Linked DNA regions of Ruegeria pomeroyi DSS-3. The protein of the gene in region 1 interacts with the protein of each later gene in a pairwise test. Links are inferred from orthologs where the notes say so. Each region holds a gene or a part of one and is shown on either strand. Other genes may lie near its edges.

The links.
Region 2: the proteins of pheT (region 1) and secD interact in binary tests that used the Escherichia coli proteins (3 or more experiments, as listed by UniProt). The link is inferred for Ruegeria pomeroyi DSS-3 from one-to-one orthologs.

What each region holds. Positions count from the first base shown.
Region 1 is NC_003911.12:3,686,914-3,703,188, reverse strand. Bases 7,412-10,460 are described here. They hold pheT (phenylalanine--tRNA ligase subunit beta), read right to left. Parts: upstream 10,110-10,460; coding sequence 7,713-10,109; downstream 7,412-7,712. Other genes in these bases: SPO_RS17665 (lytic murein transglycosylase), read right to left, coding at 10,244-10,460; SPO_RS17675 (LysR family transcriptional regulator), read left to right, coding at 7,412-7,658. In the rest of the region: SPO_RS17720 (hypothetical protein), read left to right, coding at 1-242; tuf (elongation factor Tu), read left to right, coding at 288-1,463; SPO_RS17705 (mechanosensitive ion channel family protein), read right to left, coding at 1,985-2,791; large conductance mechanosensitive channel protein MscL, read right to left, coding at 2,879-3,310; SPO_RS17695 (glutathione S-transferase family protein), read left to right, coding at 3,600-4,301; SPO_RS17690 (MFS transporter), read right to left, coding at 4,308-5,465; SPO_RS17685 (YtoQ family protein), read right to left, coding at 5,540-5,989; SPO_RS17680 (class I SAM-dependent methyltransferase), read right to left, coding at 6,057-6,689; more of SPO_RS17675, read left to right, coding at 6,774-7,411; more of SPO_RS17665, read right to left, coding at 10,461-11,515; SPO_RS17660 (helix-turn-helix transcriptional regulator), read right to left, coding at 11,580-12,269; SPO_RS17655 (glutathione S-transferase family protein), read left to right, coding at 12,353-13,051; SPO_RS17650 (DUF1801 domain-containing protein), read left to right, coding at 13,048-13,440; SPO_RS17645 (Hsp20 family protein), read right to left, coding at 13,582-14,052; SPO_RS17640 (trypsin-like serine peptidase), read right to left, coding at 14,179-14,997; SPO_RS17635 (trypsin-like serine peptidase), read right to left, coding at 14,994-15,806; SPO_RS17630 (YbfB/YjiJ family MFS transporter), read left to right, coding at 16,015-16,275.
Region 2 is NC_003911.12:2,443,808-2,458,548, forward strand. What follows is about bases 11,576-14,476. They hold secD (protein translocase subunit SecD), read right to left. Parts: upstream 13,907-14,476; coding sequence 12,245-13,906; downstream 11,576-12,244. Other genes in these bases: secF (protein translocase subunit SecF), read right to left, coding at 11,576-12,243; yajC (preprotein translocase subunit YajC), read right to left, coding at 13,935-14,219; SPO_RS11775 (mechanosensitive ion channel family protein), read left to right, coding at 14,384-14,476. Also shown: SPO_RS11695 (flagellar motor switch protein FliG), read left to right, coding at 1-1,010; SPO_RS11700 (DMT family transporter), read left to right, coding at 1,185-2,039; SPO_RS11705 (lysophospholipid acyltransferase family protein), read left to right, coding at 2,049-2,975; SPO_RS11710 (DUF1223 domain-containing protein), read right to left, coding at 2,976-3,674; aconitate hydratase AcnA, read left to right, coding at 3,926-6,616; SPO_RS11720 (antibiotic biosynthesis monooxygenase family protein), read left to right, coding at 6,829-7,113; SPO_RS11725 (DsbE family thiol:disulfide interchange protein), read right to left, coding at 7,182-7,721; heme exporter protein CcmD, read right to left, coding at 7,714-7,872; heme ABC transporter permease CcmC, read right to left, coding at 7,869-8,642; heme exporter protein CcmB, read right to left, coding at 8,688-9,344; heme ABC exporter ATP-binding protein CcmA, read right to left, coding at 9,341-9,955; SPO_RS11750 (Mth938-like domain-containing protein), read right to left, coding at 10,095-10,448; SPO_RS11755 (sulfite exporter TauE/SafE family protein), read right to left, coding at 10,450-11,205; more of secF, read right to left, coding at 11,275-11,575; more of SPO_RS11775, read left to right, coding at 14,477-14,741. UniProt on the Escherichia coli protein: Part of the Sec protein translocase complex. Interacts with the SecYEG preprotein conducting channel. SecDF uses the proton motive force (PMF) to complete protein translocation after the ATP-dependent function of SecA.

The DNA.
Region 1 (16,275 bases):
TTGCCAATCCAGCCCTTGCTGCATTGATTGGCGCTGATACCAGCACAATTAACACTGAGGTTTCGCTGTTTGATATGAAAACCGGTGCGCTCATCGGGGACAAGTTCGAAGTACACGGCGCAACGGAAAACTATGGGATCGGCATTTTGGGCGCTGCGTTCATCAGAACGCCGAAGAAGGAACTCGACGAGGCTACAGATAGTCTCGCCAATAATATGAAGATTGCGATCTTCGGAGAGTAATCGCTATTGCGCAGGCAATGGCGGCAAACGCAAAAGGAGGCCATCATGGCAAAGGAAAAGTTTGAGCGTAGTAAACCGCACGTCAACATCGGTACGATTGGCCACGTTGACCACGGCAAGACGACGCTGACCGCAGCGATCACCAAGTATTTCGGCGATTTCAAGGCGTATGACCAGATCGACGGCGCGCCGGAAGAGAAAGCGCGCGGGATCACCATCTCGACCGCCCACGTGGAATACGAGACCGACTCGCGTCACTACGCTCACGTCGACTGCCCCGGCCACGCCGACTATGTGAAGAACATGATCACCGGCGCGGCGCAGATGGACGGCGCGATCCTGGTTGTGAACGCCGCTGACGGCCCGATGCCGCAGACCCGCGAGCACATCCTGCTGGGCCGTCAGGTCGGCATTCCCTTCATGGTTGTCTACATGAACAAGGTCGACCAGGTGGATGACGAGGAACTGCTGGAACTGGTGGAGATGGAAATCCGCGAGCTGCTGTCCTCGTACGATTATCCGGGCGATGACATTCCGATCATTCGGGGTTCGGCGCTGCACGCGATGAACGGCACCGAGCCGTCGATGGGCGAAGAATCGATCCGCGCGCTGATGGCGGCGGTCGACGAGTACATCCCGACCCCGGCGCGTGCGGTCGACCAGCCCTTCCTGATGCCGATCGAAGACGTGTTCTCGATCTCGGGCCGTGGCACCGTGGTGACCGGGCGTGTGGAACGTGGCGTGATCAACGTTGGCGACTCGATCGAGATCGTCGGCATTCGCGACACCAAGACCACCACCTGCACCGGTGTGGAAATGTTCCGCAAGCTGCTGGACCGCGGTGAAGCCGGCGACAACATCGGCGCGCTGCTGCGTGGTATCGATCGTGAAGGCGTCGAGCGCGGCCAGGTGCTGTGCAAGCCCGGTTCGGTGACCCCGCACACCAAGTTCGAAGCCGAAGCCTATATCCTGACCAAGGAAGAGGGCGGCCGTCACACCCCGTTCTTCGCGAACTACCGTCCGCAGTTCTACTTCCGGACCACCGACGTGACCGGCACCGTGACGCTGGCCGAAGGCACCGAGATGGTGATGCCGGGTGACAACGTTGGCTTCACCGTCGAGCTGATCGCCCCGATCGCGATGGAAGACGGCCTGCGTTTCGCCATCCGCGAAGGCGGCCGCACCGTCGGCGCCGGCGTTGTGTCGAAGATCATCGAGTAATCGGTGATCCCCAGACGCACCGTCAGGGATGTGTCGAAGATCATCGAGTAATCGGTGACCCCGAGACGCACCTGGTTGCTCCAGGAGATTTTCCTCCGGAAAATCTGCCAGGTGCGACAAAGGTGACGAATAGAAAAGGCCGCTCCCCCGGAGCGGCCTTTTTTCATGTCCACAAACGAGCCAGCACACGAGATTATTCGACGAATAATCTCGCGCCAAACATAGGCCAGCGCCGTGTCCGACCGGTGGCCTGCTTCATATTTTGGGGAAGTTCGGGAGAAGGGTGGTAGCGTGAGGCGGACTTGAACCGCCGACCCCAGCATTATGAGTGCTGTGCTCTAACCAACTGAGCTATCACGCCGCAACCACGCGCGGTGACTACCTAAGGCCCGCGGCGGTGTCAAACGGATTCCGGACCTTTGGCGCCAATTTTTTCGGCCGCAAACGGGGGAGGGGGCGCTGCCTCGCTGCCGAGCGCGGTGACTACTCCCCCGGAGTAATTCGGGCGGAATGAAGAGGGTTCAGGCCTCCTTGTGGATCTCGACGCTGTGGGGATAGGGGATCGAGATTCCGCCGGCATCGAAGGCTTCCTTGACCCGGCGCGTCAGTTCGAATTTCAGCTCCCAGTAGTCCTCGGCCCGACACCATATCCGCGCGGTCAGATCGACCGAACTGTCGCCCAGATTGGTAACCCGAACCCAGGGGGCGGGATCGGCCAGAACGCGGCTGTCTGCGCTGGCGGTGCGTTCGATGATCTCCATCGCCTTGCCTGCATCGTCGTCATAGTCGATGCCGAAGACCAGATCGACGCGGCGGGTGTCGTGGGCAGAGTAATTGGTGATGATGGCGCCCCAGGCCTGACCGTTGGGGACGATGATCTGTACATTGTCCGGCGTTACCAGCTCGGTGGTGAACAGGTTGAGATCGCGCACCGTGCCCGAGGTGCCGCCAATGTCGACGAACTGGCCGAGCTTGTAGGGCCGGAACACCACCAGCATCACGCCAGCCGCCAGGTCGCTGAGCGTGCCTTGCAGCGCCAGACCGATGGCCAGAGAGGCGGCACCCAATACGGCGACGATACTGGTCGCCTCGATCCCGAAAATACCCAGCACCGCAACCAGCACCATGGCAAGGATGGCCCATTTGACCAGGCTGGCGGTGAAATTGCCCAGCGTCGGGTCAATCTGCGGGGTGGCATTGATGCGGCGGCGGACCAGCCCGGCAATCGTTCCAGCCAGGGTCCAGCCCAGGATCAGCACAACCAGCGCCTTGGCGGCGCTGACGAGAAGCGGCCAGATCACCTCGGCCTGGTTCAGATAGTCCTGCATGGTCTTGTATGCTCCTGTTGCGGCAGGTTGCCCAAAAAGCGAACCGCCCCGGCCGGGCCGGGGCGGCGGATAGGTACGGTCGACGTCTTAGCGCTTGAGCGAGTCGCGGATTTCCAGCAGCACGTCGAGTTCCGACGGGCCTGCGGGGGCTGCGGGTTCGGCGGCGGCCTCTTCCTTGGCGGCGGCTTCCTTGGCGCGGTTCACTGCCTTGACCAGCATGAACACGACCCAGGCGATGATCAGGAAGTTGAAGACCGCCATGAAGAAGGCGCCATAGGCAAAGACCGATGCCCCGGCCTCGCGCGCGGCGGCAAGCGAGGCATAGGCGGTACCGTCGCCGCCCAGGACGACGAAATTGTTGGTAAAGTCCACACCGCCCGTGAACAGACCGATGATCGGATTGATCAGGTCGTCGACCAGCGATTTCACGATCGCGGTAAAGGCGGCGCCGATGATGATCCCCACCGCCATGTCCATGACATTGCCCTTGGCGATGAAGGTTTTGAATTCCTGTAGCATGTAGTGTCCCCGTCTGGTTTCGTTGGTCGCTGTCTCGCCGGGCTTCGTATGTCGGCCCGGCTTGGTTTTTAGGAATAGCAGGGTGTTGTTGATCTGCACGGGGAAAAAACTATGCGAAATACGGATTTCTGCATCTCTTTCGGCCGTTTTCCGGCCTGTCCGGCACCAAACCGCCCATTTTGCCTGTTCGGTGCCACACAGGCGCATAGCCAGAGGCGCACAGACGGGTGCCTTCTCTGCGCGCTCAGGGGTCTTAGATTGTATCCGACACCACAACCGGAGACGCGCCATGTTTGATCTTGCCGAATTCCCTGTCAGCCAGCGCTGGCCCGCCACAAACCCCGATATCCTGCAATTCTACTCCTTTCCCACGCCCAACGGCGTGAAGGTGTCGATCATGCTCGAAGAGATCGGCCTGCCGTATGAGGCGCATCGGGTTACCCTGTCGGATGCCGATGTCAAAAGCCCCGAGTTCCTGTCGCTGAACCCCAACAACAAGATCCCAGCGATCATCGACCCAGACGGGCCGGACGGGCAGCCACTGGCGCTGTTCGAAAGTGGGGCGATCCTGCTGTATCTGGCTGAAAAGAGTGGCAAGCTGATCGGTGAAATCGCGGCCGACCGCGCCCGCATCACCCAATGGCTGATGTTCCAGATGGGCGGTGTGGGGCCGATGTTCGGTCAGCTCGGGTTTTTCTACAAATTCGCCGGTGCCGAGATCGAAGACCCGCGCCCGCGTGCCCGCTATGTGGCTGAGGTCAAGCGGCTGCTGGCAGTGATCGACGCGCAGCTGGAGGGGCGCGATTGGATCGCCGGCGATTACTCCATTGCTGATATCGCCATTGCGCCCTGGCTCAATACGCTGGCGTTCTACGGTGCGCAGGATCTGGTAGGCTGGCAGAACCATCCCAATGCGGTTGCCTATCTGGAGCGGTTCCTGGCGCGCCCTGCGGTGCAGCGCGGGCTGACGATCCCGGCGCGCGAGGGGTAACGCCCCTCAGACCCGGCGCGACAGGGGTAGAAAGACAAAGACGCCCAGTATCGCCAGCACGATGACAAAGGCGGCAAATTCGAAGGCGGCGGACACCGTTCCGGCGCTTTCGGCCCATTTGCCGCCCAGACCGGGCAAGATTGCGAAACAGGCGTAATAGACAGTGTAGAACAGGCCCATGCCGATGGCCCGCTGTTCGGGTTTCAGAACCCGGGCGGGCAAGCTGATCAATCCCGCGACCGGCACGCCCGACAGGAGGCCGATCAAGGCCATTGTGATCAGCATCGGCGGGACGCGGGGAAACAGGAACAGGGCGAGGCCAAAGAGGCTGAGGCCCGTCAACAGCACCATCGCGGGTCGCCCGGTGCGATCCGTCAGCCAACCGCCAAATGTGCCGGTGACGACAACGGTCCAGGACACGATGCTGATCGACAGGCCCGCCAGCTCCAGCGACATTCCCCTGTCGACAAGCGATGTGGGGCCAAAAGACAACAAGGCGGCAAGGCTGGCATTGAACGCGCCCCACGAGAACCCGGCGACAAGCACCGCGCCAAGAACCGCCCCCTGCGGCATGGCCCGGGCAGGTGCGCCAGAGGTGGCGGGTGCTGTGTCGGGGCGGCGATAGAACAGGAAAAAGGCAACCAGGGCCGTGGCAATCAGGCCGGTTTCGACCGCGAACGGAAGGGCAACACCACCCTGGGCCGCCAGCCAGGGCTGTACCACAAGCGACAGGCCGATACCGGCAGGCCAGGAGTTGATGAAGATCACCATGGCGGTTGCGATCTGGCGATTGGCGAACCAGTCGAGCACCAGCTTGCTCATCAGGACGTTCATCAGGATGCCGCCGATACCGGCCATCAGCCGGGCGGCGCTGAACACGCTCAACGACGGTTGCAGTGCCATGATCAGCGATCCCGCCGTCATCAGCGCCAGACCGAAAAGGATCACCCTTTCATCACCGAACCAGCGGGCGATGCCGCCGCCCGGCAGGGCAATCACCACCCCCGGCAGGAAATAGAGGCCCACGATCCAGCCGAGCCCGGCGATATCCAACGTATAGGTGTCAGACAGCACCGGACCGATGCCGCCGATGGTCGCGAATTGAAAAGCCATGGTGCAGCGCACCAGAAACAGCAGGATAAGAATACGCCAGTGCAACGCCATCGTTCCCCCCCCCGACAGCAAATGCGACCAGCTTCAGTATAATCCGTTGTCCGTCAACGAAAATCGCGTGCCGGTCAGGCGGGCAAGGCCCCGGTCAGCACATAACGCAGGACGGCGATCACCTGCGCGGGTGTTTCGGCAACCGCAAGGGCAGCGGCGTGTACCTCTTTCAGCGCATGCTGGTGTTCGGGCGGGCTGAGCACGATGATCGACTTGCCCAGCGCGGCGGCATAGCCGGCGTCAAAGGCGGCGTTCCACTGCTTGTACTTGTCGCCAAATCGGACCACCACCACATCCGCATCGGATATGCCCCTGCGGGTGCGGATGGCGTTGACCATCGCGCCCTTGTGGTCATGCCAGTATTTGTCCGGCTCGGCGCCCAGGATCGCCACGCCGCAATCGTCGCTGGCGGCATGATCGGTGACCGGGCCCGAAAACGCCAGGTCCAGCCCCTTTGCGCCGGCCACGATCTGCTCGCGCCAGTCGGTGTGAATCTCGCCCGACAGATAGACGTTCAGGGTCATGCCGCTCTCCTTCATCCGCTTTGGGGCGAGCCTAGGGTGCGGTGCCGCCGGGGGCAACCCCAGCCCCTCAGCGGCGGCGCGCGACCAGAAAGCGACGCGGATCCTTGGCTGGAAAGCTCTCTTGCTCGACCAGGTCAAAGCCCGCGCGGGTGATGGCATTGTCCAGCTCGGCCTCGGTCAGGAAGGTGACCGGGGGCGCCTTGCCCAGCAGCTGCATCACCGGCAGGGCCAGACGGATGGCGTAGAGTTTGAAGCTGTTTCGTCCCGTTCCGATGCAGAAGGTTTTCGAAATGAACAGCCCGCCGGGCTTCAGCCGGTCGTGAATGGCGGCCAGGCTGGCATCGAGGTCATCAACCAGATGCAGCAGGTTGAAGGCAAGCGCGGCATCAAACGGGCCTTCGGGCGGTGTCTTGGCCGGCGCCTCGACAAAGTCGACGTTTTCCACGCCTTGCTCGCGGGCCTTGCGCCGCCCCACCGCCAGCATCGCCGGGGCGATGTCGGTGGCAACGATTGCGGCCACATCGGGCGCCAGCCGCAAGGCGGTGGAGCCGGTGCCGCAGCCCAGTTCCAGCACCCGGTCACCGGGTTTCAGATGGGCCGCGGTGCGTTCGAGTGTATAGTCATAGGATGTCATGTCCGCGATCGGGGTGCGGGCGTATTTCTCGGCGACCTTGTTCCAGAATGTGGTGCTGTCAACCATTGGGTGCTCCTTTTGGCGGCAGAATAGATATGCGCAGAGTCAATAGAAATTGCCGAAATTCGCAGTTTGCTTATACAGGAATGCATGAGCGATCTGACCAAGCTGGACTGGAACCACATCCGCGCCTTTCTGAAAACCGCCGAGACGGGGTCGCTGTCGGCGGCGGCGCGGCGGCTGGACCTGACACAACCGACGCTCAGCCGTCAGGTCGCCGCGCTGGAACAGGATTTGGGCGTAATGCTGTTCGAGCGGATCGGGCGGACACTGGTGCTGACCGATGCGGGGGCCGACCTGCTGGAACATACGCGCGCCATGGGGGCGGCGGCGGATCGGGTGGCGCTGGCGGCCTCGGGTCAGGCGCAATCCATCGAGGGGCGCGTCCGGATCACGGCCAGCGACGTGATGTCGGCCTATGTGCTGCCGGAGGCACTGCGCCGCATCCGCGCGCAGGCCCCCCGGCTGGAGATCGAGGTGATCGCCGCCAACGATATCCGCGACCTGATGCGGCGCGAGGCCGATATCGCCATCCGCCACGTGCGGCCCGAACAGCCCGATCTGATCGCCCGGCTGGTGCGCGAGGCAACGGCGCATTTCTATGCCGCTTCCGGTTATCTCGACCGGCGCGGGCGCCCGGTGACCAAGGATGATCTGGCCACGCATGATTTCATCGCCTTTGGCGATGTGACCGAGATGCTCGGCCATCTGACGCCGCTGGGCCTGCCGCTGACGCGCGCCAACTTCCGCCTTGGTTCGCAAAGCGGGGTGGTGGCCTGGGATTACGTGCGGCAGGGGTTTGGCATCGCGCCGATGGACGATGGCGTGGCTGCCGCCACACCCGGCGTGGAACGCGTGCTGCCGCAGATGGAACCGCTGCTGTTCCCGGTCTGGCTGACCGCACATCGCGAGTTGCACACCAGCCGGCGCATCCGTCTGGTGTTCGACATTCTGGCCGAATACCTGACAGGGTAGAACGCAAAAGGCGCGCCGTCCTGGCGCGCCTTTTCATCAAGTACCGGGAACGGATCAGCCGCGCAGGGTGCCGCCGGTGGCCTTGGCGACCTTTTCGACGATCTTGGCGCTGACGGCCTCGATATCCTTTTCCTTGAGCGTGGTCTCGGTCGGTTGCAGGCGCACGGTGATGGCCAGCGATTTCTTGCCCTCGCCCAGCGAGCCGCCGATGAACTCGTCAAACACCCGCACATCTTCGATCAGGGCCTTGTCGGCACCGGCGGCGGCATTGACCAGCGTCAGCGCCTCGACACCCGCATCGACCACAAAGGCAAAGTCGCGCTCGACCGCTTGCAGGTCGCGCAGCGCCAGCGCGGCGCGCGTGGTGCCCGATTTGCGCGGCAGCGGCACCTCTTCGGGCCAGAGCACGAAGGCGACCGCCGGGCCCTTTACATCCATTGCCTGCAAAACGCGCGGGTGCAGCTCGCCAAAGACCCCCAGCACCTTTTTCGGGCCCAGGCAGATGCGACCATGGCGGCCGGGATGCCACCAGCCGTCACCGTCGCGCAGGATCTGCACCTTGGCGGGTGCGCCCATCGCGGCCAGCACCGCCTCGGCATCGGCCTTGGCGTCATAGAGGTCGACGGCGCGCGCGGCGCCGTGCACGTCCTTGGGCCCGGTGCGGCCCACCAGCAGGCCCGCGATCTGCGCCCGCTGTTCGCCCGGCTCGCCGCCGTGAAACACCGGCCCGGCCTCGAAGAGGGCCAGATCGGCAAAACCACGTGCCTGGTTGCGGGCGGCAGCCGCCAACAGGCCCGGCAACAGGTCGGGGCGCATATGGCTCATTTCCGACGAGATCGGGTTTTCCAGCATGGTCGCATCAGTACCGCCGCCGAACAGAGCGGCCGAGGCCTGATCGATGAAGGTATAGCTGACGCATTCGTTGTAACCGAGCGAGGCCGCTGTGCGGCGCGCCATCGACAGGCGGCGCTGCTGCGGCGTCATCACCGGTTTGGGCACACCATCGGTCAGGCGCGGCAGCGGCCTGCCCACCAGCTTGGTCAGCGAGGCGATACGGGCCACTTCCTCGACCAGATCGGCCTCGCCCTGCACATCGGGGCGCCAGCTGGGCACATGGGCCATGTTGCCTTCAAGCCGGAAGCCGAGCCGTGTCAGCGTCTGGCGCTGCTCGCTTTCGGGGATGTCCATGCCGACCAGCGACCGCACCCGCTCGGCGTCCAGCTTGTAGGCGCGGGAATGATCGGGCACCGCGCCCGCGATCACTACGGTCGAGGCCTCGCCACCGCAGATATCGAGGATCATCTGGGTCGCGTGCTCCAGCCCTTCGAGCGTATAGGCCGGATCGACGCCGCGCTCGAAACGATAGCGCGCGTCCGAGTTGATCTTGAGTGCGCGGCCCGCCAGCGCGATCTGCACATTGTCCCAATAGGCGCTTTCGAGGAAGACATTCACCGTCTCCTCGGTGCAGCCGGTGGCGTCACCGCCCATGATGCCGGCGATGCTTTCGGCGCCTTCATCGTCCGAGATCACCATCATGCCCGGCTGAAAGGTGTATTCCTTCTCGTCCAGCGCCTTGAGCGTCTCGCCCCCCGCGGCGCGGTGGACGCGCAGGTTGCCCTTGACCTTGTCGGCGTCAAAGACATGCAGCGGGCGGTTGTGGTCATAGGTCATGTAGTTGGTGATATCGACCAGCGCCGAGATCGGGCGCAGGCCGATGGCGCGCAGCTGGTCCTGCAACCATTGCGGGCTGGGGCCGTTGCGCACGTCGCGGATCAGGCGGCCGGTGAAGAGCGGGCAGCCGTCGCGGGTATCCTCGTCGATGGTCACCTTGATCGGACAGTCGAAATCGCCGGGCACCGGCGCATAGGCGCGGGTTTTCAGCGTGCCGATCCCGCGCGCGGCCAGATCGCGGGCGATGCCCGCCACGCCCAGCGCGTCGGGGCGGTTGGGGGTGATCGCGATCTCGATCACCGGGTCGACCTTGGCCGGGTCGTTCTCGGCCAGCCAGTCGATGAACCGCTCGCCCACCTCGCCCGAGGGCAGCTCGATGATGCCGTCATGTTCGTCGGACAGTTCCAGCTCGCGCTCGGAACACATCATGCCGTGGCTTTCGACGCCCCGGATGTTGCCGACCGACAGGGTCACGTCGATCCCGGGCACATAGTCGCCGGGTTTCGCCAGCACCACGGTGATGCCCTCGCGCGCGTTGGGGGCGCCGCAGACGATCTGTTTCTCGCCCTCGTTGGTTTCCACCACGCAGACGCGCAGACGGTCCGCATCGGGGTGCTGGCTGGCGGACTTGACATGGGCCAGGGTGAACCCGGCCAGACGCGCGGCGGGGTTCTCGATACCTTCGACTTCGAGCCCCAGATCGGTCAGCGCCTCGGCGATCTCGTCCACGCTGGCGGTGGTGTCGAGATGGTCTTTCAGCCAGGAGAGGGTGAATTTCATGTCGTCGTCCTGTCCTTGATGCGGGTCAGCCCGTCGCCGGTTCCGGAACGCTGCTGCCAAGGTTCGTTTTGGTCAAACCGGCTTTAGCGGATTAGGTCAGGATGGAAAAGAGCGGACCGCATATGCGCGGGCCGTCAGCTAGCGCTGCGCAGACGTTCCAGCACCCGCAACGAGGCATAGCCGTCAGGCGCCAGACCCTGATCCAGTTGATAGTCGCGCACCGCGTTGATGGTCAGCGGGCCGATCTTGCCGTCGATCTTCTGCGTGTTGAACCCGGCGGCGGTCAGGCGCTCTTGCAGCTCGATCCGCTCGTCCAAGGTCAGCGCCCGGTCGGCGCGTGGCCAGTTGCCCCGGATCGGCCCCCCGCCGGCGATGCGGTCGGCCAGATGGCCGACCCCGATCACATAGGCATCGGCGGTGTTATAGGTCTCGATCACCGCGAAATTGTCAAAGATCATGAAGGCCGCGCCGCTGTGTCCGGCGGGCAGCAGGATGCTGGCGGGGCCATGGTCGGGCACTGCGCGCCCCTCCAGATCGCGCACTCCGGCAGCGGCCCAGTCCGAGGGCATCCGCGTCAACTCGCGCCGGGCTGTGGTCAGGTCGAACCCCTTGGGCAGCAGCACCTCGATCCCCCAGGGCTGGCCGCTGACCCAGCCATTGGCCTTGAGATAGGCGGCGGTCGAGGCCAGCGCGTCGCTGGGGTCATCCGACCAGATGTCGCGGCGCCCGTCGCCGGTGAAATCCACCGCATGCTCCTGATACGAGGTCGGCATGAACTGGGTATGGCCCATCGCGCCCGCCCAGCTGCCGCGCAGATCGCGCAGCCGGGCATCGCCGCTGTCAAGAATACGCAGGGCGGCGATCAGCTGGCCTTCGAAGAACTCGGCGCGACGGGTGTCAAAGGCCAGCGAAGCCAGCGAACGCAGGGTGCTGTCTCCCCCGCGCACCGCGCCATAGGCACTTTCCAGCCCCCAGATGGCAGCGACCACATGGCGGTCGACGCCCCATCGCGCCTCGATCCGGGCCAGCAGGTCCCGGTGACGGGCCACGGCCTTGCGGCCGTTGGCGATGCGGGCCTCGGACACGGCGGTGTCGAGATAGTCCCAGATCGTCTTGGTGAACTCCGCCTGATTGCGGTCGCGCCGCACCACCTCGGCGTCATAGCTGAGGCCGGGCAGGGCGGCATTCAGCGTGGCGGGGGTGATACCGAGGGTCAGCGCGCGGGCGCGAAACTCGATCAACCAGGTTTGAAACTGCGCTTCGATATCCTGAGACACAGGGGTGAGCAGGTCAGGCCGCAGCACCGGGCGCAAGGATTGCGCCACCGCCGGGATCAACGTGGCGGGTGTTTCCGCCGCAACACTGCCGCCCAGGCAAAGCGCCAGAGATGTCAGGAACCGGATCATGGGTCGCGCCCTGTTTTGCTGCTCGGGCCCCAGCCTACCGCGAAAGCGGCGGCGGACAAAGTACTCACGCTTGTTGCGCGCGGATCTGTGCCAGCGCATCGCGCAGCATCGGCACCCGGCGCGGGCGAAAGCTCTGCCCGGTGATCACCAGATCGCGCATCCGATCAAGCCGGAACACCCGCACATCCTTTCGCAACAGGCACCAGGCGATCAGCACGCTGGAGCGATCCATATAAACGATGGACAGCGGATAGACGGTGCGCGAGGTGGCCGCACCATGCATGTCGGTATAATCGAAGCTCACCGCCATCTCGTCCCAGGCGGCGGCGCGCAGTTCGGCCACCGGGATTGTTGGCGGCTGGGGCCGGTCAAACCGGGTCGCGGTCAGCACCGCATGGGACAGCCGGTGCGACTGGCGCGGCGGCAGGCGGCCCTGAAGCTTGCGCAGAGCGGCGCTGGCGGCCTGGCTCAGCGCCGGGTCGCCGATCAGCTCCGCCTCGCGCAGACCCAGAACCAGCGCCTCCAGCTCGTCATCGGTAAAACCGAGCGGGGGCAGGGTTGCGTCCTCGATCAGGGTAAAGCCAAACCCCGCCTCGCCGTCGATCACGGCGCCAAGACCGCGCAGCGCGTCGATGTCGCGATGAATGGTGCGCGGCGAGACACCCAGGTCCTGTGCCAGCGCCGTCGAGGTATGCGGTGCCGGACCCGAGCGCAGCGCCTGCATCAACTGGAACAATCTTGCGGTTTTCGACATGGCGCAGGGTAACCCGGGGCTGATGACAGAATCTGTCACCATGCTGCCCTAATCAGGCAGCAGTTGAAATCAGGAAGACCCCCATGCTGACCCTTATCACCTTTCCCAAAGCCTTTGGGCTTTACTCTGCCAGCCCGTTTTGCGTCAAAGCCGCCTATCTTCTCACCCTGGCCGGTGAACCCTGGCAACGGCAGGATCAGACCGACCCGCGCCGCATGCCTCACGGCAAATTGCCGGTGTTGCGCACGCCGGAACGGCTGGTGCCCGACAGCGACGGTATCCGTGCCTGGCTGGAGTCGCGCGGCGCGGAGTTCGACCGTGGCCTGACCGATGCCCAGCGGGCAAGCGCGCGGGCGTTGATCCATATGGCCGAGGATCATTTCTATCCCTATCTGGTGCTTGATCGCTGGGGCAATGACGCGGTCTGGGCGATCATTCGCGACACATTCTTTGGCGAGATCCCGCGCCTGTTGCGCAAGCCGGTCACCAATCGGATCCGGGCGCAGGTGCTGCGCGGGCTCGATTTTCAGGGCATGGCCCGGTTCTCCGAAGCCGAACGGCGCGACCGGGTCGAGCGCAGTTTCGAGGCGGTGACCGCGCTTTTGTGGCAGAAACCCTTTCTGTTTGGCGATGCGCCAACCGGTGCCGATCTGTCGGTCGCACCGATGCTGGCCGCGATGCGGGCGACGCCGGTCGCGACCCCGCTGCAACGCCGCGTTGCGGGCGACCGGGTTTTGTCGGACTATATCGACAGGATGGATGCGACGCTGCCCCTGACATGACCGAGATTTGCGATCCAAAACTGGCCGAGGCGTTTGCGGCCTTTCCGGCCGGGCCGCGCGCGGGGCTGCTCAAGCTGCGCGCGCTGATCCTGCGCAGCGCCGCGGAATTACCCCAGGCGCAGCCCTTGCAGGAGACGTTGAAATGGGGCCAGCCCGCCTATCTGGCGCCGCGCGGGTCGACCCTGCGATTGGGATGCCCGCGTCAGGGCGGCTTTGCGCTTTATGTGCATTGTCAGAGCCGCCTGATCCCCGACTATCTGGAACAGTTCGAAGGCCTTGACCGGATCGAGGGGACCCGCGCCATCCTGTTTCGCAGCGCCGACGAGATCGACCCGATCCGGCATGGCTGGCTGATCCGGCGCGCGCTGACCTATCGGGTGCGGCGCTGAACCCGGGTGCCTGCGATAGAAAGGCGCGCCCCATGCCTGGAGGAACATGAGGCGCGCGCAAGGTGCGATAACCGAGGGAGGTCCGGTTTATCGCGAATGACCCGCGCACCCGTCAAACCGCAGGGGCGCGCGGATCGGAGGTTAGTTGACCGCCTTCGCCTCGATCCGTTCGGGCGTGTCGGCGGATTTGACCGAAGCGATCTCGATCCGGCGCGGTTTCAGCGCCTCGGGAATCTCGCGCTTCAGGTCGATATGCAGCATTCCGTTTTCGTGGCTGGCGCCAGTGACGCGCACGTGATCTGCCAGCGTGAAGCGGCGTTCGAACGCGCGGGTGGCGATGCCCCGATGCAGAAAGGTCCGCTCGGCCTCGTCGGCGGCCTTACGGGCCGAGATCACCAGGGCGTTTTCCTTGACCTCGACCGACAGGTCGGTCTCGGCAAAGCCGGCGACGGCGATCGAGATGCGATAGGCATCGGCCGCGGTTTTCTCGATGTTATAGGGCGGATAGCTGGGTTGCCCCACATCGCTGGACATGACCCTGTCCATCAGATCGGCGATCTGGTCGAAACCGATGCTGGCGCGGTGCAGCGGGGCGAAATCGAAACTGCGCATATGTCGTAATCCTCTTCTTCGAGCGATTGATGCCAAAAGCCCTCCGTCACGGACGGGCGGTTGCAGGCCCGGACCCCGCAATGCGGCGGCCCGGTCAAACTGAGATGGGAAAGCGAGAGCGCGGTTTCAAGAGCCGCCGGGGCGCAGGAACTTGGCCCCCGAGGTGCCGGACGACAGGCTGCCGCCCACTTGCAGACGGCGGATATTGGCCGCCGGTGCCGGGGCATTGGCGCGCAACTTCTGTTTCAGCGTGGCCACGGTATCGGCCAGTTCCATGCCATAACCGATGGAGCGCCCGTCGACCACGCCACCGGCCGAGACCAGTGACAGCACCCGGCCCCGGCTGCCCTCGCGCGCAAGGATGGCGGCCCCGGACGAGCCGAAGGTCACGTCGCAGTCAAAGGCGATCAGGCCTTGCTGGCGCCAGAGCATCTGGCAGGCGCGCTGACGCGAGATCGCCTCGGCCCGGCCCCGCCCGTAGGACGAAACGCTGATCTCGCTGCCGCTCACGTCGCCCGAATGCAGGGCAAACGGATCGGCCAGCGCGGTCGGCACCGGATCATCAAGCCGCATCAGTGCCACATCGACCCGGATACGCTCGGCCGAGACGGCACCCGAAGCCCGGAATTCGGAAGGTGTCACGATTTGCACGACCCGGCGGTCGGCCACCGAGGTGCCATCGCGGAACCCGGCGCGAAAGGTGATTTCGCCCGCGCGGTAATGCGCACCGGTGCGCCCGTCAAAGGCGCAATGGGCAGCAGTCAGAACCAGATCGGGGGCGATCAGAGTGCCGGTGCAAAAGCCCTGCTCGGCAATGTCCAGCCGCCCGACCGCTTCCCATCCGAACAGGTCGTCGCGGTCCGTCAGGCGGCGCAGCCCGCTGTTTTGTGCCAGAGCCGGGGTGACCAGCAGCGCCGCAAGGGCAAGGGCGATCAGACCTTTCATGGGCGCACGAACTTGGCACCCGAGGCGCTGCCCTGGCCGCTGGCCGACAGGCGGTTGACGCGCGGAACGGTCGGGATCTCGGCGCGTTTATGGCTGTCCAGCTCTCCCATCAGAAAGGTCAGGGTGTCGTCCAGCGAAGTCCCAAGCGCCACCCGCGCGCCATCGACCTCGGCCTTGGCCGAGACCACCGAGACGATGCGCGGCGTGCTGTCCGACAGGCTGAAGACGGGCGAGCCAGAAGCGCCGAAATCCACATCACAGGACATCACCAGCACGCCCTGCTGACGGGCCATGACGGCGCAGGCCTCTTGCAGCGAGGGCGCTTCGGCCCGGTCATGGGCATAGGATACGACCTGAACCGCATCACCGCGCATCGGGCGATTGCCGGTCTCGAACGGGACAACGGTGGTGTTGCGGATCGGCTGGCTGAGTTTCAACAGCGCCAGATCGTTGCGCACCCGCTCGGCGGTTACGGCGCCTTCGTAAAGATAGTCGGGATGATGCACCGCGCGTGCAACCCGGCGATAGGCCGAGGCTCGCCCGCGTCGCCAACCGGCCAGAAACTCGATCCGGGCCGGGTCGATCCGCTGTCCGGTTGTCTTGTCATAGAGGCAATGCGCGGCGGTCAGCACCAGATCGGGCGCGATCAGGGCACCGGTGCAAAAACCTGTGCCGTCGATATCCAGCCGCCCGACCGCCAGCCAGCTGCGCCCGGCATCGGTGGTCTCGAGGCTGGTCAGCCCGCTGTCCTGCGCGCCGGCGATGGTCGATACGGCGGCAAGAACAAATGCCAGAATGGATGTGCGCACGCGGACCTCCGCTTCTTGTGGTTGCGCTTCGGGATAGGGGGCGCATAGGGCGAAAATGGGGCGTGGTCGGGGCTTCTTGGCGGATATGCGCAAGCTGCCGCTTGCGCCAAAGGGTCAGGCTTGGCAGGGTCGCGCAAGGTTTGCGCCTGGCCTGACGCCAGCGACATCACGAGGGTTGCGACATGTCTCTGCATCTATCGGTCACGCGATGACATTGTCGGCAACCCGGTCATGGCTGGTGCTGGCGGGGCTGGCGCTCGGGGTGACAGTGACCAACGGGTTTGCCCGTTTCGCCTATGGCCTGCTGCTGCCGGCGATGAAATCGGAGATGCAATGGAACTATGCCCAGGCGGGCTGGCTGAACACCGCCAACGCGCTGGGCTATATCGCGGGTGCGGTGCTGACCATGATGGCGATCCGGCGTGTCGGTCCGGTGCGCCTGTTCATCACCGGGTTGATTGCCACCACG
Region 2 (14,741 bases), 1.2 Mb from region 1 along the record:
CCCGGCAATTGAGCAATCTGGAAAAGGCGGCCGTGGTGGTGCGGCTGCTGCTCAATGCGGGGGCCGAAATCCCTCTGGAGGAACTGCCCGAGGAATTGCAGGCCCGCCTGACCAAGCAGATGGGGCAGATGGGGCTGGTCGACCGGATCACGCTCGACGCGGTGGCCGAGGAATTTGCCGAGGCGCTCGACGGGATCGGGCTCAGCTTTCCGCATGGGCTGGCCGGGGCGCTCAGCGCCATGGACGGCAAGATCGCCGCAACCACCGCCGCGCGCCTGCGGCGCGAGGCCGGGGTGCGCCAGATGGGCGACCCTTGGCAGCGGCTGCGCGCCCTGCCGCCCGAGGAGTTGGCCGAGATCGCCCAGGCCGAAAGCACCGAGGTGGCCGCCGTGCTGCTGTCGAAGCTCGACACCGCCAAGGCGGCGGCGCTGCTTGGGCAATTGCCCGGCCCGGTGGCGCGGCGCATTACCTATGCGATCTCGCAGACCGGCCGGGTAACGCCCGAAGCGGTGGACCGGATCGGCTGGTCTCTGGCCGCGCAGCTGGATGCGCGGCCGATCCTGGCCTTTGCCGACCGGCCCGAGAAGCGGGTGGGCAATATCCTGAACCAGTCGGCGCCCGCAACGCGCGACCAGATGATGTCGGCACTGGACGAAGAGGATGCCACCTTCGCCTCCTCGGTGCGCAAGGTCCTGTTCACCTTTACCGACATCCCAGCCCGCCTGTCGCCGCGCGATGTGCCTGCCGTGGTGCGGGTGGCCGATCAGGACCAGCTGATCCTGGCCCTGGCCGCCGCCACCGAAGGGGACGAGGCCGCGGTAGCCGAATTCCTGCTTGCAAACATGTCCACCCGCATGGCGGACAACCTGCGCGACGAAATCCGCGACAAGGGCAAGGTCAAGCGCAGCGAGGGCGAGGCGGCGATGACCGCCCTGGTCGGCGTCATTCGCGGGCTGGCGGATGACGGCACCCTGCAACTGATCGACCCGGACGAGGACAGCGAGGACTGATCCCGGCAGGCCGTTTTCCGGCACGGAAAACGGCTCGGAAAGCAGATGCTTTCCGGACCGGAATTTTTGCAAAATTCCGGCAACCCGCCGCACGGTCATGGACAGGCCGGATCCGGGGCGCTATCAGCTTCACATGTTCAGCATTCCACCTCTCCTGCTCCGGCCCGGCTCCAGATGACCGCCACCGCGCGCCAGGCCATCGGCTTCATGGTCCTCGCAATCCTGTGCTTTTCGCTGATGGATGCCTCGGTCAAGGCGCTGGCGCCACGGATCGGCGTGATCCCGGCACTCTGGGCGCGCTATGCGGGGCAGATGCTGCTGGTGCTGCTCCTCGTGCTGCCGCGCCTGCGCCGGGTCATGCGCACCGCCTATCCCCGCCTGCAACTCTTGCGCTCGCTGATGCTGATGTGCGCGACCGGTTTCTTCTTTCTCGGCATCAGTCGCATCCCGCTGACCGATGCCACCGCGCTGATGTCTGTCAATCCGGTCTTCATCACGCTGGGCGCCGCCCTGTTCCTGGGCGAGCGCCTGGGGCCGCGCCGCCTGCTGGGCATCGCCCTGGCCCTGACCGGCGCGCTGATCGTGCTGCGCCCGGGCTCGGACCTGTTCCAGCCCGCAGCGCTCTACCCGCTTGGCGCGGCGACCTGCTATTCGACCTATGCCCTGCTGACCCGTCGCGTCGGCCCGGACGAGGATGTCTGGACCTCGCTCTTTTACACCGGCCTCGTGGGCACGGCGGTGCTGAGCCTGATCGTGCCCACCCATTGGCAGCCCCCCGGCCCCACTGCCTGGGGCCTGATCGCGCTGGTGGCTCTGTTCGGCACGCTGGGCCAGCTCTGCCTGATCCGCGCCTTTTCCCAGGGCGAGGCGGCGATGCTGGCGCCCTATGCCTATTGCGGCCTCGGCTTTGCCGCGATCTGGAGCGCGCTGTTCTTTGGCGAGTATCCCGACCTCTGGACCATTCTGGGCGCGCTTGTGATCGCCGGAGCGGGTCTGTATGTGTGGCATCGCGAGATGCACAGCCGCTAAGAGACCCCGATGCCCGTTGAAAAATCCGAACTCAGCCGAGGCGCGCGCGCCTCGTATTACGCGCAATATCTGCTGCTGCGCGGGCTGATCGGGGGAATGCGTCTGCTGCCCTATGATCGCCGGATCGCCGCCATGGGCCGGTTGATGAGCGCGATTGGCCCGCTGGTGGGGTTCAGCAAGCGCATTCGCGCCAATCTGGAACTGACCTGCCCCGACCTGCCCGAGGCCGAGATCGCACGCCTGTGCCGCGCGGTACCCGACAATGCGGGCCGCGCCATCATGGAGCATTTCTCGCCCGACGAATTCACCCGCCGTCAACAGGGTGCCCGGGTCAGCGGCCCCGGGATCGCGGCCTTTGACGCGGCCATTGCCCGGGGCAAGCCGGTGATGCTGATCACCGCTCATTTCGGCCATTACCTGGCCACCCGCGCCGCGCTTCAGGCGCGCGGCGGCAAGCCGATCGGCTGCCTCTATCGCCGGATGGCCAATCCCTTTTTCAACGAAATCTATGTGGATGCCTTCCTGCGCACGGGCAAGCCGATGTTCGAACAGGGCCGGCGCGGCATGATGGAAATGGTGCGCAGCCTGAAACAGGGCGGCATCATCGCCATCGTCTCGGACCTGCACGCCCATGGCGGCGCCGAGCTGAGCTTTTTCGGCAAGCCCGCGGTCACCTCGGTGCTGAATGCCGAACTGGCGCTGAAATATGACGCGGTGCTGATCCCCTGCTATTCCGTGCGTCAGGAAAACGGGCTGGATTTCGAGATTGTGATGCACGATCCGGTCGCCCATACCGACCCGATCACCATGACCCAGTTCCTGAACGACGATCTGGAGAAGATGGTGCGCCAGCACATGGGGCAATGGTTCTGGATCCACCGGCGCTGGAAACCCTGGCTCGACCTTGGCGCCCAGGACGAGGATGTGCCGGGCTGATCAGTCCACCCGGGCCGCCGCCAGGATCGGTCCCGGCCCCGCCTGCTGCACCAGTACCACCGCCGGCAGATCGCCCGTTGCGGTCAGGCTCAGGCGCCGTTCGCCGCGGCCGTCCCACTGGCCCACCACCTGCCAGCTGTCCACCACATTGGCATAATCCATCTCGCGCCCGGCCAGCTCTCCGCGCCGGATCGAGGCATGGCGCAGCGGCGTATAGCGCACCAGCTGCACCGCATAGGGGCCACCGGGCGCCCCCGTGCCCGGGGTCAGTGTGACGGTGATGTCATCGCCCACGCGGCGCGCGGCAATGCCGACCGGCGCCGGGCGTGCCTTGTGCGCCTCGATCAGCGCCAGCACCTCTTCCTCGCGCGCGCCGACCACATCCTCGACCCCCTGGATGATCATCTGCGGGGTATAGATCATCGAGCGCCCACCGGCGCGGGCATAGGCCTGCTGGCGCAGGGTATGGGCGGGATCGGCATATTCGTCGGCCCAGCCGATATAGTCCCAGTAATCCACATGCAGCGCCAGTCCGATCACATCGTCCCTGCGCGCCAGCCGGTGCATGATTGCATCCGCCGGTGGGCAGGACGAGCAGCCCTGCGAGGTGTAGAGTTCCACCACCACAGGCCCCTCGGCCCGGGCGGCGATGGGCAGTGCCGATGCGGCAAGGGCAAGGCAGAGCGTCAGGGCTTTCATCCGGGTCGGGTCCATCGCTGGGCAAGGGGATGATCCAGTTTTACCGCCCCGCCGATCACAGCGCCAATCAAGGTTTCTTGAACCTGTGGAAACATATGTATACCATTGCATACCGCATCTTGCACCCCCATGTGTGCAATGGTATACAAAAATTGACGCACCCCCCGTCTTGGTGCTTGAACCCAAGGCGGGCGTGATGCAGATAACCCGCAGCGAATCCCATTTCCACGCTCCAAGAGAGGGAGGCCACGATGCCCATCAAGGTTGGACAGGACACCGCCAAGACGCGCCGCACGCTCAGCGTCAATGGCAAATCCATTTCCTATTACTCGATCCCCGCCGCCACCGAGGCCGGTCTGGGGGATTTCTCGAAACTGCCCGCCGCGCTGAAGGTGGTGCTGGAGAACATGCTGCGGTTCGAGGATGGCGGCTTTTCCGTGTCGGTCGACGACATCAAGGCCTTTGCCGAATGGGGCGCCAAGGGCGGCCAGAACCCGCGCGAGATCGCCTATCGCCCGGCCCGCGTGCTGATGCAGGATTTCACCGGCGTTCCCGCCGTTGTCGACCTGGCCGCGATGCGCGACGGCATCAAGGCGCTGGGTGGTGACGCGCAGAAGATCAACCCGCTCAACCCGGTTGACCTGGTCATCGACCACTCGGTCATGATCGACGAATTCGGCAATCCGCGCGCCTTCCAGATGAACGTGGACCGCGAATACGAGCGCAACATGGAGCGTTACCAGTTCCTGAAATGGGGCCAGGGCGCGTTCAACAACTTCCGCGTGGTGCCGCCGGGCACCGGCATCTGCCACCAGGTGAACCTGGAATATCTGGCCCAGACCGTCTGGACCGATACCGATCAGGACGGGGTCGAAGTCGCCTATCCCGATACGCTGGTGGGCACCGACAGCCACACCACCATGGTCAACGGCATGGCCGTTCTGGGCTGGGGCGTTGGCGGGATCGAGGCCGAGGCCGCGATGCTGGGCCAGCCAATCTCGATGCTGATCCCCGAGGTCATCGGTTTCGAGCTGACCGGCCAGATGGTCGAGGGTACCACCGGCACCGACCTGGTTCTGAAAGTGGTCGAGATGCTGCGCGCCAAGGGCGTGGTGGGCAAGTTCGTCGAATTCTACGGCACCGGCCTTGACCGTCTGCCGCTGGCCGACCGGGCAACCATCGCCAACATGGCGCCTGAATACGGCGCCACCTGCGGCTTCTTCCCGATTGACGACAAGACTCTGGCGTACATGCGCAATACCGGCCGCGACGAGGACCGGATCGCGCTGGTCGAAGCCTATGCCAAGGAAAACGGGTTCTGGCGCGATGCCGATTACGCCCCGGTCTATACCGACACGCTGAGCCTGGACATGGGCACCATCGTGCCCGCTATCTCGGGCCCCAAGCGTCCGCAGGACTATGTGGCGCTGACCGATGCCAAGACCGCATTCACCCGCGAGATGGCTGAGACCTTCAAGCGCCCGATGGGCAAGGAAGTCGCGGTCAAGGGCGAAGACTATACCATGGAATCGGGCAAGGTCGTGATCGCCTCGATCACGTCGTGCACCAACACCTCGAACCCCTATGTGATGATCGGCGCCGGTCTGGTGGCGCGCAAGGCCGCCGCTCTCGGCCTGAACCGCAAGCCCTGGGTCAAGACCTCGCTGGCGCCGGGTTCGCAGGTCGTCAGCGCCTATCTGGAGGCCGCAGGCCTGCAAGAGGATCTGGACAAGATCGGCTTCAACCTGGTGGGCTATGGCTGCACCACCTGTATCGGCAACTCGGGTCCGATCCAGAAGGAACTGTCCGAGGCGATTGCCGAGGGCGATCTGGTCGCCACCTCGGTCCTGTCGGGCAACCGCAACTTCGAAGGGCGGATCAGCCCGGATGTGCGCGCCAACTACCTGGCCTCGCCGCCGCTGGTGGTGGTCTATGCGCTGGCCGGCACGCTGGACATCGACCTGACCTCCGAGCCGATCGGCACCGACAAGGATGGCAACGATGTCTACATGAAGGACATCTGGCCCACGCAAGCGGAAATCGCGGAACTGGTCGACAGGACTGTGACCCGCGAGGCGTTCCAGTCGAAATATGCCGATGTGTTCAAGGGTGACGAGAAATGGCAGGCGGTGGAAACCACCGATGCGGAAACCTATGACTGGCCCGCGACCTCGACCTATATCCAGAACCCGCCCTATTTCCAGGGCATGGGCACCGAGCCGGGCACCATCTCGAACATCTCGGGCGCCAAGGTGCTGGCGATCCTGGGCGACATGGTCACCACCGACCACATCTCGCCCGCGGGCTCCTTTGCCACCACCACGCCTGCCGGCAAATATCTGACCGAGCGTCAGGTGGCCCCGCGCGAGTTCAACTCCTATGGCTCGCGCCGTGGCAACCACGAGATCATGATGCGCGGCACCTTCGCCAACATCCGCATCAAGAACGAGATGCTGGACGGCGTCGAAGGCGGCTATACCAAAGGGCCCGATGGGCAGCAGACCTCGATCTACGAGGCCTCGATGGCCTATCAGGAGCAGGGCACCCCGCTGGTGGTGTTCGGCGGCGAACAATATGGCGCCGGCTCCTCGCGCGACTGGGCGGCCAAGGGCACCGCGCTGCTGGGCGTCAAGGCGGTCATCGCCGAAAGCTTCGAGCGTATCCACCGCTCGAACCTGGTGGGCATGGGCGTCATCCCGTTCGAATTCACCGGCGGCGACAATCGCAAGTCGCTGGGCCTGAAGGGTGATGAAACCGTGGCGATCAGCGGGCTGGACACCATCCAGCCCCTGCAAGAGGTGCCCTGCACCATCACCTATGGCGACGGGTCCGAAAAGACCATCACGCTGAAGTGCCGGATCGATACCGCGCCCGAGATCGAATATATCGAGAACGGCGGCGTGCTGCATTACGTGCTGCGCAACCTGGCCAAAGCCAGCTGAGCCTGAGCGAACGGACCGAAGAAAGGGCGCCTTGCGGCGCCCTTTTCCGTTTGCGAGGCGCTGCCCCGCACTCCGGAGTATTTGCGGCGAAATGAAGGGGCGTTCGGGCGCCGCTTGTGGCCCGGCCAATCCGGAGAAATTTCGTATTCCGCAGACAAGTTTAGGCGCTGTTAAACGAATTGACGGAATCTGACCGGGATCAGGAGGCGTCCATGCGTGAAGTTGTCATTGTCAAATCCACTCCTCAGCGCGGGAAATTCAACGCATTTGCGGAGCTGGTTGGAAAGCTGGTCTCCGAAACCCGGGACTTTCCGGGTTGTCTTGGCGCCTATCTGATGCTGGCGCCCGAGCGCAACGAACAGGTGGTCATGCATATCTGGGAAACCCCCGACGCGCTCGAGGCCTATCTGACCTGGCGGGCGGATCGGGGCGATTTCCTGGAGATCAACGAATATCTGGAAGTCGAGCAGGACTTCAAGACCTACCAGCTTGCCTGAGGCGCCGCCCGCGCCCCTTCACTCTGTCGCAAATACTCCGGGGGACCGGGCGGCGGGGGCGGCGCTCCCTATTTCGCCGCGGCCTTTTCCAGCGCCGGTCGGATGGTGCTGTCGATCACCCGCGCGGTGATCGGACCGGCAAAGCGCAGCATGATAGTGCCATCGCCCGCGATCACATAGGTCTCGGGCACGCCGTAGAGGCCCCAGTCAAGCGCGGTGCGTCCTTGTTCGTCACGTCCCAGCGCGGCATAGGGGTTGCCCAGCTCGTCCAGGAAGGCCTGCGCGTTTTCCACCTTGTCCTTGTAGTTGATGCCGTAGACCGGGATACCCTCGCCCGCGAGCTTTTCAAGGCTCGGATGCTCGGCCCGGCAGGGCGCGCACCAGCTGGCCCAGTAGTTGACCAGTTTCACCTTGCCGTCGCGCAGGGTGGCATCGTCAAAGCCCGGCGCGCCGGGAAAGGCGGTCAGCACCAGCGGCGGCGCCGCTTGCCCCTCGCGCGCCGACGGCAGCGCATCGGGGTCGTCGCGGAACATGCCGACAGCCGCCAGCAGAACGAAGGCGCCGAAAATCAGCGGCGGCGCCACCATCAGCGGCGAAATCCTAGCCATTGCGCGAAATCCTTTGTTCGATCTTTTCCATCTCGGCGCGCAGCTTGCGGCCGCGCCGCAGGCTGAGCACCACCAGACCGATCAGCAGCACCAGCGAGGCGCCATAGGCGCTCAGCACCGTGGCGGCATATTTGCCCAGATCGGGGATCATCCGTTTGCCCTTTCCCGTGCGATCAGCGCCTTGATCCGGCGCGCCCGGATCTCGGTTCCGGTGCGGTAAAAGACCAGCGTGACGAACAACAGACCAAAGCCCAGCAGGCACAGAAGCAGCGGATAGGCATAGACATTGCTCACCTTCTCCTCGGTATCGGTGCCACTGACCGCGCCCGCGCGCAGCACCGAAGCGCCCTGATGCAGGCCCTGGTTCCAGAAATAGACCGCATAGCGGCTGAGCACGGCAAAGACCGATCCCACCAGGCACAGGACCGAGGTCAGATCGGCGGCGGTATCGCCATCCTCGATCGCCTCCCACAAGGCCATGTAGCCGAGGTAGAACAGGAACAGCACCAGGAACGAGGTCAGGCGCGGATCCCATTCCCACCAGGTGCCCCACATCGGCTGGCCCCAGATCGCCCCGGTGATCAGCGCGATCAGCGTCATCACCGTGCCCACGGGTGCCGCCGCACGCGCGGCCAGCGCGCTGACATGGTGGCGCCGGATCAGCCAGACCAGCGAGGTGACCAGCATCATGAACCAGACGCTGGTGGCCAGAAAGGCCGCGGGCACGTGGATATAGATGATCTTGACGGTCGAGCCCTGCTTGTAATCGTCAGGCGTGAAGAAAAAGCCCCAGACCAGACCACCCACAAGGGTGATCGCGGTCAGCACCCACAGCGCGGGCAGCACCCGCTCGGTCAGGGCCAGGAACTTGCGCGGGTTGGCATATTCCCAGAGCGCGTTGAGTCTCGTCGATATCGTCATGGGTCCTATCTAGTGCGAAGCGGGGCGGTTCTCAATTGACTTGCGTCAACGCAGATTGACGCGGAGCACAGCGGCGCTGGCAAAGGGTAACAAAGCGATCACGGCGGCGGTGATCCCCGCCAGCATCAGAAGAGGGGTGGCCACCTCCATCCCCGCCGCGCCGCGCCGCGCCACCTCGGCGCCAAAGATCAGCGTGGGCACGTAGAGCGGCAGCACCAGGAGCGACAGCAGCAGCCCGCCGCGTTTCAGCCCCACGGTCAGCGCGGCGCCGAATGTGCCCACCACGCTCAGCGCCGGTGTGCCCAGCAAGAGCGAGACCACCAGCCAGACAAAGCCGGCGGTGGGCAGGTTCAGAAGTACCCCCAGCACCGGCGCGGCCAGCACCAGCGGCAGGCCGGTGGTCAGCCAATGGGCCAGCGCCTTCATCGTCACCACCGCTTCCAGCGGCAGCGGCGCGGTGGCCAGCAGGTCGAGCGTGCCGTCCTCCCAATCAAGCGCCAACAGGCGGTCGAGCGACAAGAGGCAGGCCAGAAGCGCGCCCAGCCACAGCACCCCCGGCGCGATCGAGGACAAGAGCGCCGATTGCGGCCCCACCGAAAACGGCACCAGCACCGTGACGATCAGGAAAAAGGCCAGCCCCAGGCCAAAGCCGCCCCCGGCCCGAAAGGCCAGCACCAGGTCGCGTTTCAACAGGGCGATCACAGGAAATCTCCATCCGGGTCGTCAAGCGGCGCCGGGCGGGCGCGATAGGGGCCGACATCCAGCACCTCGGCGTCCAGCCCCAGGTCGATATGGGTGGCGATCAGGGCCGAACCGCCCTGCCCCAGATGCGCGCGCACCGTATCGGCGAACATCGCAACCGCATCGCGGTCGAGCGAGACGGTGGGCTCGTCCAGCATCCAGATTGGGCGCCCGGTCACTAGCAGCCGCGCCAGGCCCAGCCGCCGCTTCTGCCCCGCCGACAGGTTGCCCGCGTGACGGTCGGCCAGATCGCCGAGCGCAAAACCCTCAAGCGCCGGGGTGATATCCCGCCCGCCAAAGACGGCGGCCCAGAACAGCAGGTTCTCGGTGACGCTGAGCGTGGGTTTCAGCCCGTCGGAATGGCCGGCATAGGCGATCTTGTCCTCAGCGCCCTCGATCCGGCCCGCCAGCGGCGGTTGCAGCCCGGCCAGCGTGCGCAGCAGCGTGGTCTTGCCCGCCCCGTTCGGACCGCGCAGGATCAGCGCGCGGCCGGGGGTGAGCGTGAAACTCAACCCTTCGAGCACGGGAATGCCGCCGCGGGCAATGGCAAGATCGGTGACGGTAAGTGTCATATCCTTCGCTTATCCCATTGGCGCGGGGGGCAAAAGGCGGGATTTGCCGCATCGGGCGCGCGGTGCGCCTTGCGGGCGCGCGCGGGGGGCGCTGCCCCTCGCGCCCACCGGAACATTTGCAGCGAAATGAAGAGCAGGCTCAGACCGGGAGGGCGGCAAGCGCGATGCGGCGCCCCTCGCCCAGGAGAACGTTATAGGTGCGGCAGGCCGCGGGCGAGGTCATCGCCTCGACCCCGAATCCGGCCTGTTCGAGGCTGTGGCGCAGGGGCTGCGGGATATGGGCAACCTCGGCGCCGGTGCCGATGAACAGAACGTCGACCTGGCCCGCCAGCGCCAGCAGCGGCGAGGCGTCCTGATAGCCGGCCCAGGGGCCGGGGCCGGCCGGTCCGGTCAGCAGCGCGCCGTGATGGACCACGCCGCCGACGCGGAAGAAGCCCGGCCCATAGCCATCGACCGGCCGGGCGTCGGAATAGGTCACTTCGGTCAGGCGCATGTCACTCTCCCAGGGTCCAGAACGGCAGCCCCGCCAGCGCCGCGAACAGGATCAGCCCATAGGCGGCGAGGCGATAGGCGCGCTCGTATCCGGGCACAAATAGCGCCGTGCCCAGCACGGTGCCAAGCATATTCGGCACGATCAGCGCCAGACCGGTGACGATCCAGGCCGGATCGAGCCGCCCGGCCAGCCCCATCATCGCCAGCACCATCCAGTCATAGCCGAACAGGAAGAAGGTGATATTGGCCCGGATCGCCGCCGCCGGTTTCGCGCTGGCCATGTAGACGAAGATCACCGGCGGACCCGGCAAACCGGCTACCCCGCCCAGAAAGCCCGAGGCGGCCCCGGTGGCGGTGACCGCGCCGGGGCGCAGCGCGCCATGATAGCGCCATCCCAGCACCAGACCGGCCAGCATGCTCAGCGACACGCCCGAGACCAACAGGCGGAACACGCCGGGATCGAGCAGGAACAGTGTGAACAGCCCCAAAGGCAGCGCCAGCATCGCCCCGAGCAGAAGCCGCGCCAAATCGCCCCGGTCGACGTGGCGCGCGGCGCGCGGCAGCATCGGCAGCGGCCCGACGATATCCATCAGCACCAGCGTGGTGATCGCCGCCACCGGTCCCAGCACGACCCCCGCCAGCGGCATGTAGATCAGCGCGGTGCCGAAACCTGCAAAGCCGCGGGTGCAGCCCGCCAGAAAGGCGGCGGTGATCAGCAGCGCGATCTCGGGCGTGGAAAGAGCGAAGAGAGGATCCATCAGCGGTAACCTGCCCCGACCCCGGCCGCGCCTCTAGCGCCAAGCCGGGATCGGGCGTGGTACCAGATCTCAGGCGTCGATATCGGCGAACTGGTTGCCCGAGGTATTGGTGGGCTTGGACCAGTCGCGCTTGACGCCCAGCCACAGCAGGATGGTCGAGGCCACGAAGATCGACGAATAGGTCCCCACGATGATGCCCCAGATCATCGCAAAGACAAAGCCGCGGATCACGTCGCCGCCCAGCACGTAGAGCGAGACCAGCGCCAGCAGCGTGGTGATCGAGGTCATCAGGGTCCGGCTCATCGTCTCGTTGATCGACAGGTTCAGGACCTCTTTCAGGTCCTTCTGCTTGTACTTGCGCAGGTTCTCGCGGACCCGGTCGAACACCACCACGGTATCGTTCAGCGAATAGCCGACAATGGTCAGCAGCGCGGCGATGATGGCCAGATCAAATCGGATCTGAAGCTCGGAGAAGATGCCGATGGTCAGCACCACGTCATGCACCAGCGCGGCCACCGCGCCCAGGGCGAACTGCCATTCGAAGCGCAGCCAGATATAGACCAGCACCGCCAGGATCGCGAGGGTGACCGCCAGGATCGCGGTCTGGATCAACTCTCCCGAAACCTTGGGGCCGACGGATTCGACCGAGACGAACTTGATGTCCGGGGCAACGCTGCGCAGGGCCTCCTGCACCTTGGCGATGGTCTCGGACTTGACCGCCTCGGCCTCGTCCTGGGCCTGAATGCGGATCATGGCCACGTTCTCGTCAGGGCCGAAAGTCGGGTCGAACACCTCGGTGATCGTGATATCGCCCAGGCCCAGCGGGTCGAGCGCGCCGCGATAGAGGCCCACATCGACGGCTTCGGTGCTTTCGGTGCGCACCGTGGTGCCGCCGCGAAAGTCGATGCCGAAATTCAGGCCCTGGATCAGGAACGAGGCAAAACCGACCAGAACCAGCAGGGCCGAGATGCCCAGCCAGATCCGCCAGCGGCTGAAGAAATCGAACGAGGTATCGTCGGCAATGAGTTTCAGGCGCATGTCAAACCTCGATCGTCTTGGGACGGCGGCGTTCGAACCAGGTCACCACCAGCAGGCGGGTGACAAAGATCGCGGTGAAAACCGAGGTGAGAATGCCCAGCCCCAGCGTGATGGCAAAGCCCCGGACAGGGCCCGAGCCCATGGCGAACAGGATCACCGCCGTGATGAAGGTGGTGATGTTGGCGTCCAGAATGGCGCTCAGCGCCTTTTCATAGCCCAGTTCGATGGCCCGTGCCGGGCCCTTGGCAGTCTTCAGCTCTTCGCGGATGCGCTCGAAGATCAGCACATTGGCGTCCACCGCCATGCCGACCGTCAGCACGATACCGGCGATACCCGGCAGGGTCAGCGTGGCGCCGATCACCGACAACAGGCCAAACAGCAGGCCCACGTTCACGATCAGTGCGATATTGGCGAAGATGCCGAACAACCCATAGCTGGCCCACATGAAGCCCAGCACCGCCACGAATGCAACCACGGTCGCGACCTTGCCCGCGTCGATGCTGTCCTGGCCCAGTTCCGGGCCGATGGTCCGTTCCTCGAGGAACTCCAGCCCCGCAGGCAGGGCACCGGCGCGCAGGAGAACGGCCAGATTGGTGCTTTCCTCGACGGTGAAATTGCCGGTGATGATGCCCGAACCGCCCGGAATGTGGCTCTGGATCACCGGGGCACTGATCACCTCGCCATCCAGCGTGATGGCAAAGGGCGCGCCGACATTGTCGCGGGTGTAATCGCCGAATTTGCGCGCGCCCGAGGTGTTGAAGCGGAAGTTGACCGCCGGGCGGCCGTTCTGGTCAAAGGCGGGCTGGGCGTCGACCAGTTCCTCGCCGGTGACCACGGGGGCGGCTTCGATGGTGTAGAACACGCCCTCTTGATCCAGCGAGGGGGCCAGTTTCTCGCCCACGCCGACACGGGCATTGGCATCGGTTCCGCGCGAGATCACCGGGTTGAAGGTGAGCTGGGCGGTGGTGCCGATGATCTCTTTCAGTTCCGAGGCGCTGCCGATGCCGGGCACCTGAATCAGGATGCGGTCGGCGCCCTGACGCTGGATGGTGGGTTCGCGGGTACCGACCTCGTCGATGCGGCGGCGCACGATTTCCAGCGCCTGGCGCACGGTGCGGTCATCGGTGGCAAGGCGCTCGGCCTCGCTGAGGGTCACGATGACCTCGTCGCCCTCGCCGCGCACCTCGATATCGTTCGATCCGGCCCCGGTCAGGGTCTGGATCGGGCGGGCCAGCCCGCGCACCAGTTCCAGCGCGCGGCTCATGCCCTCGGGCTGGCTGATCTTGACCCGGATCTCGTCCGGTTTCGAAGGCTGCTTGCGGATGGTGCCGACGGTGTCGCGCGCATCGCGCAGGCTGTTGCGGATTTCCGGCCACATGGCGTCCATCCGGGCGGCATAGACATCCGAGACCTTCACCTCGGCCAACAGATGCGCACCCCCGCGCAGGTCGAGGCCAAGATTGACCAGCGAAGACGGCATGAAATCGGGCCATTGCGCGGCCGTAGCCGTCAGCTCGGGCGTTTCGCCGCGCAGCTCGATCGCGGCGCGGGCATCGTTGCTCTGTTCAACGCGGGTATAGAACGCGTTCGGCAGGGCCAAAACCAGCCCGCCGATACAGACAAGCCAGATCAGGACCCGTTTCCAGGTATCTATTTGCAGCATGACCCTGCCTTTTTTCGCCTCGTTCGGCTCAGTTCGCCGGTTCGGTCTTGTTCAGCACCTGCGCGATGGTCGACTTGACCACGCGCACCTTGACGCCCTCGGCGATCTCGACCTCGATCTCGCCGTCTTCCTTGACCTTGGCGACCTTGCCGATCAGCCCGCCCTGGGTGATCACCTGATCGCCGCGACGCAGCGCGCTGACCATGGCCTGATGTTCCTTGACCTTCTTCTGCTGCGGCCGGATCAACAGGAGATACATGATCGCGAAGATCAGAATAAGCGGGAGAAACTGGGCAATTGCGCCACCATCCATGGGACATTCCTTTGTGCTGAGTGACGGGGAACAGCCCCGCGAAATTTCCGGGAACCTATGCGCAGAACCGTGGCATTGCAAGCCGCCCCGGGCACGATAAGGGGGCTATGCTTGTACAAGCGCGCAGCTATAGTCAAAGGACCCGAGACAGAAAAAGGTGACATATGCTCCGGTCGCTGATTGTCCTGCTGCTGACCGCGCTGATGCTGGCGGCCCCGCCGGCCCTGGCGCAGCAGACCACGCCCGGCGACACAGCCACCCAGCCCAGCCTGCTGGCCCCGGTCATCGTTGACGGCGAGCGGCTGTTTGTCCTGCGCGGCGCCAGCGGCCTGCCCGCCGAGCGGCGCGCGGCCGAGGTGGTCGAGCGGATCGAGACGCTGGCCGATGGTTCAACGGCCACCAGCGTCGCCATCACCACCAAAGACAGTGATTTCGGCATCGTGATCCTGGCCGACGGGGTCGAGATCGTTACCGTCACCCCGGCGGACGCGTCAATGGAGCGGATGCAGATCGAGACCCTGG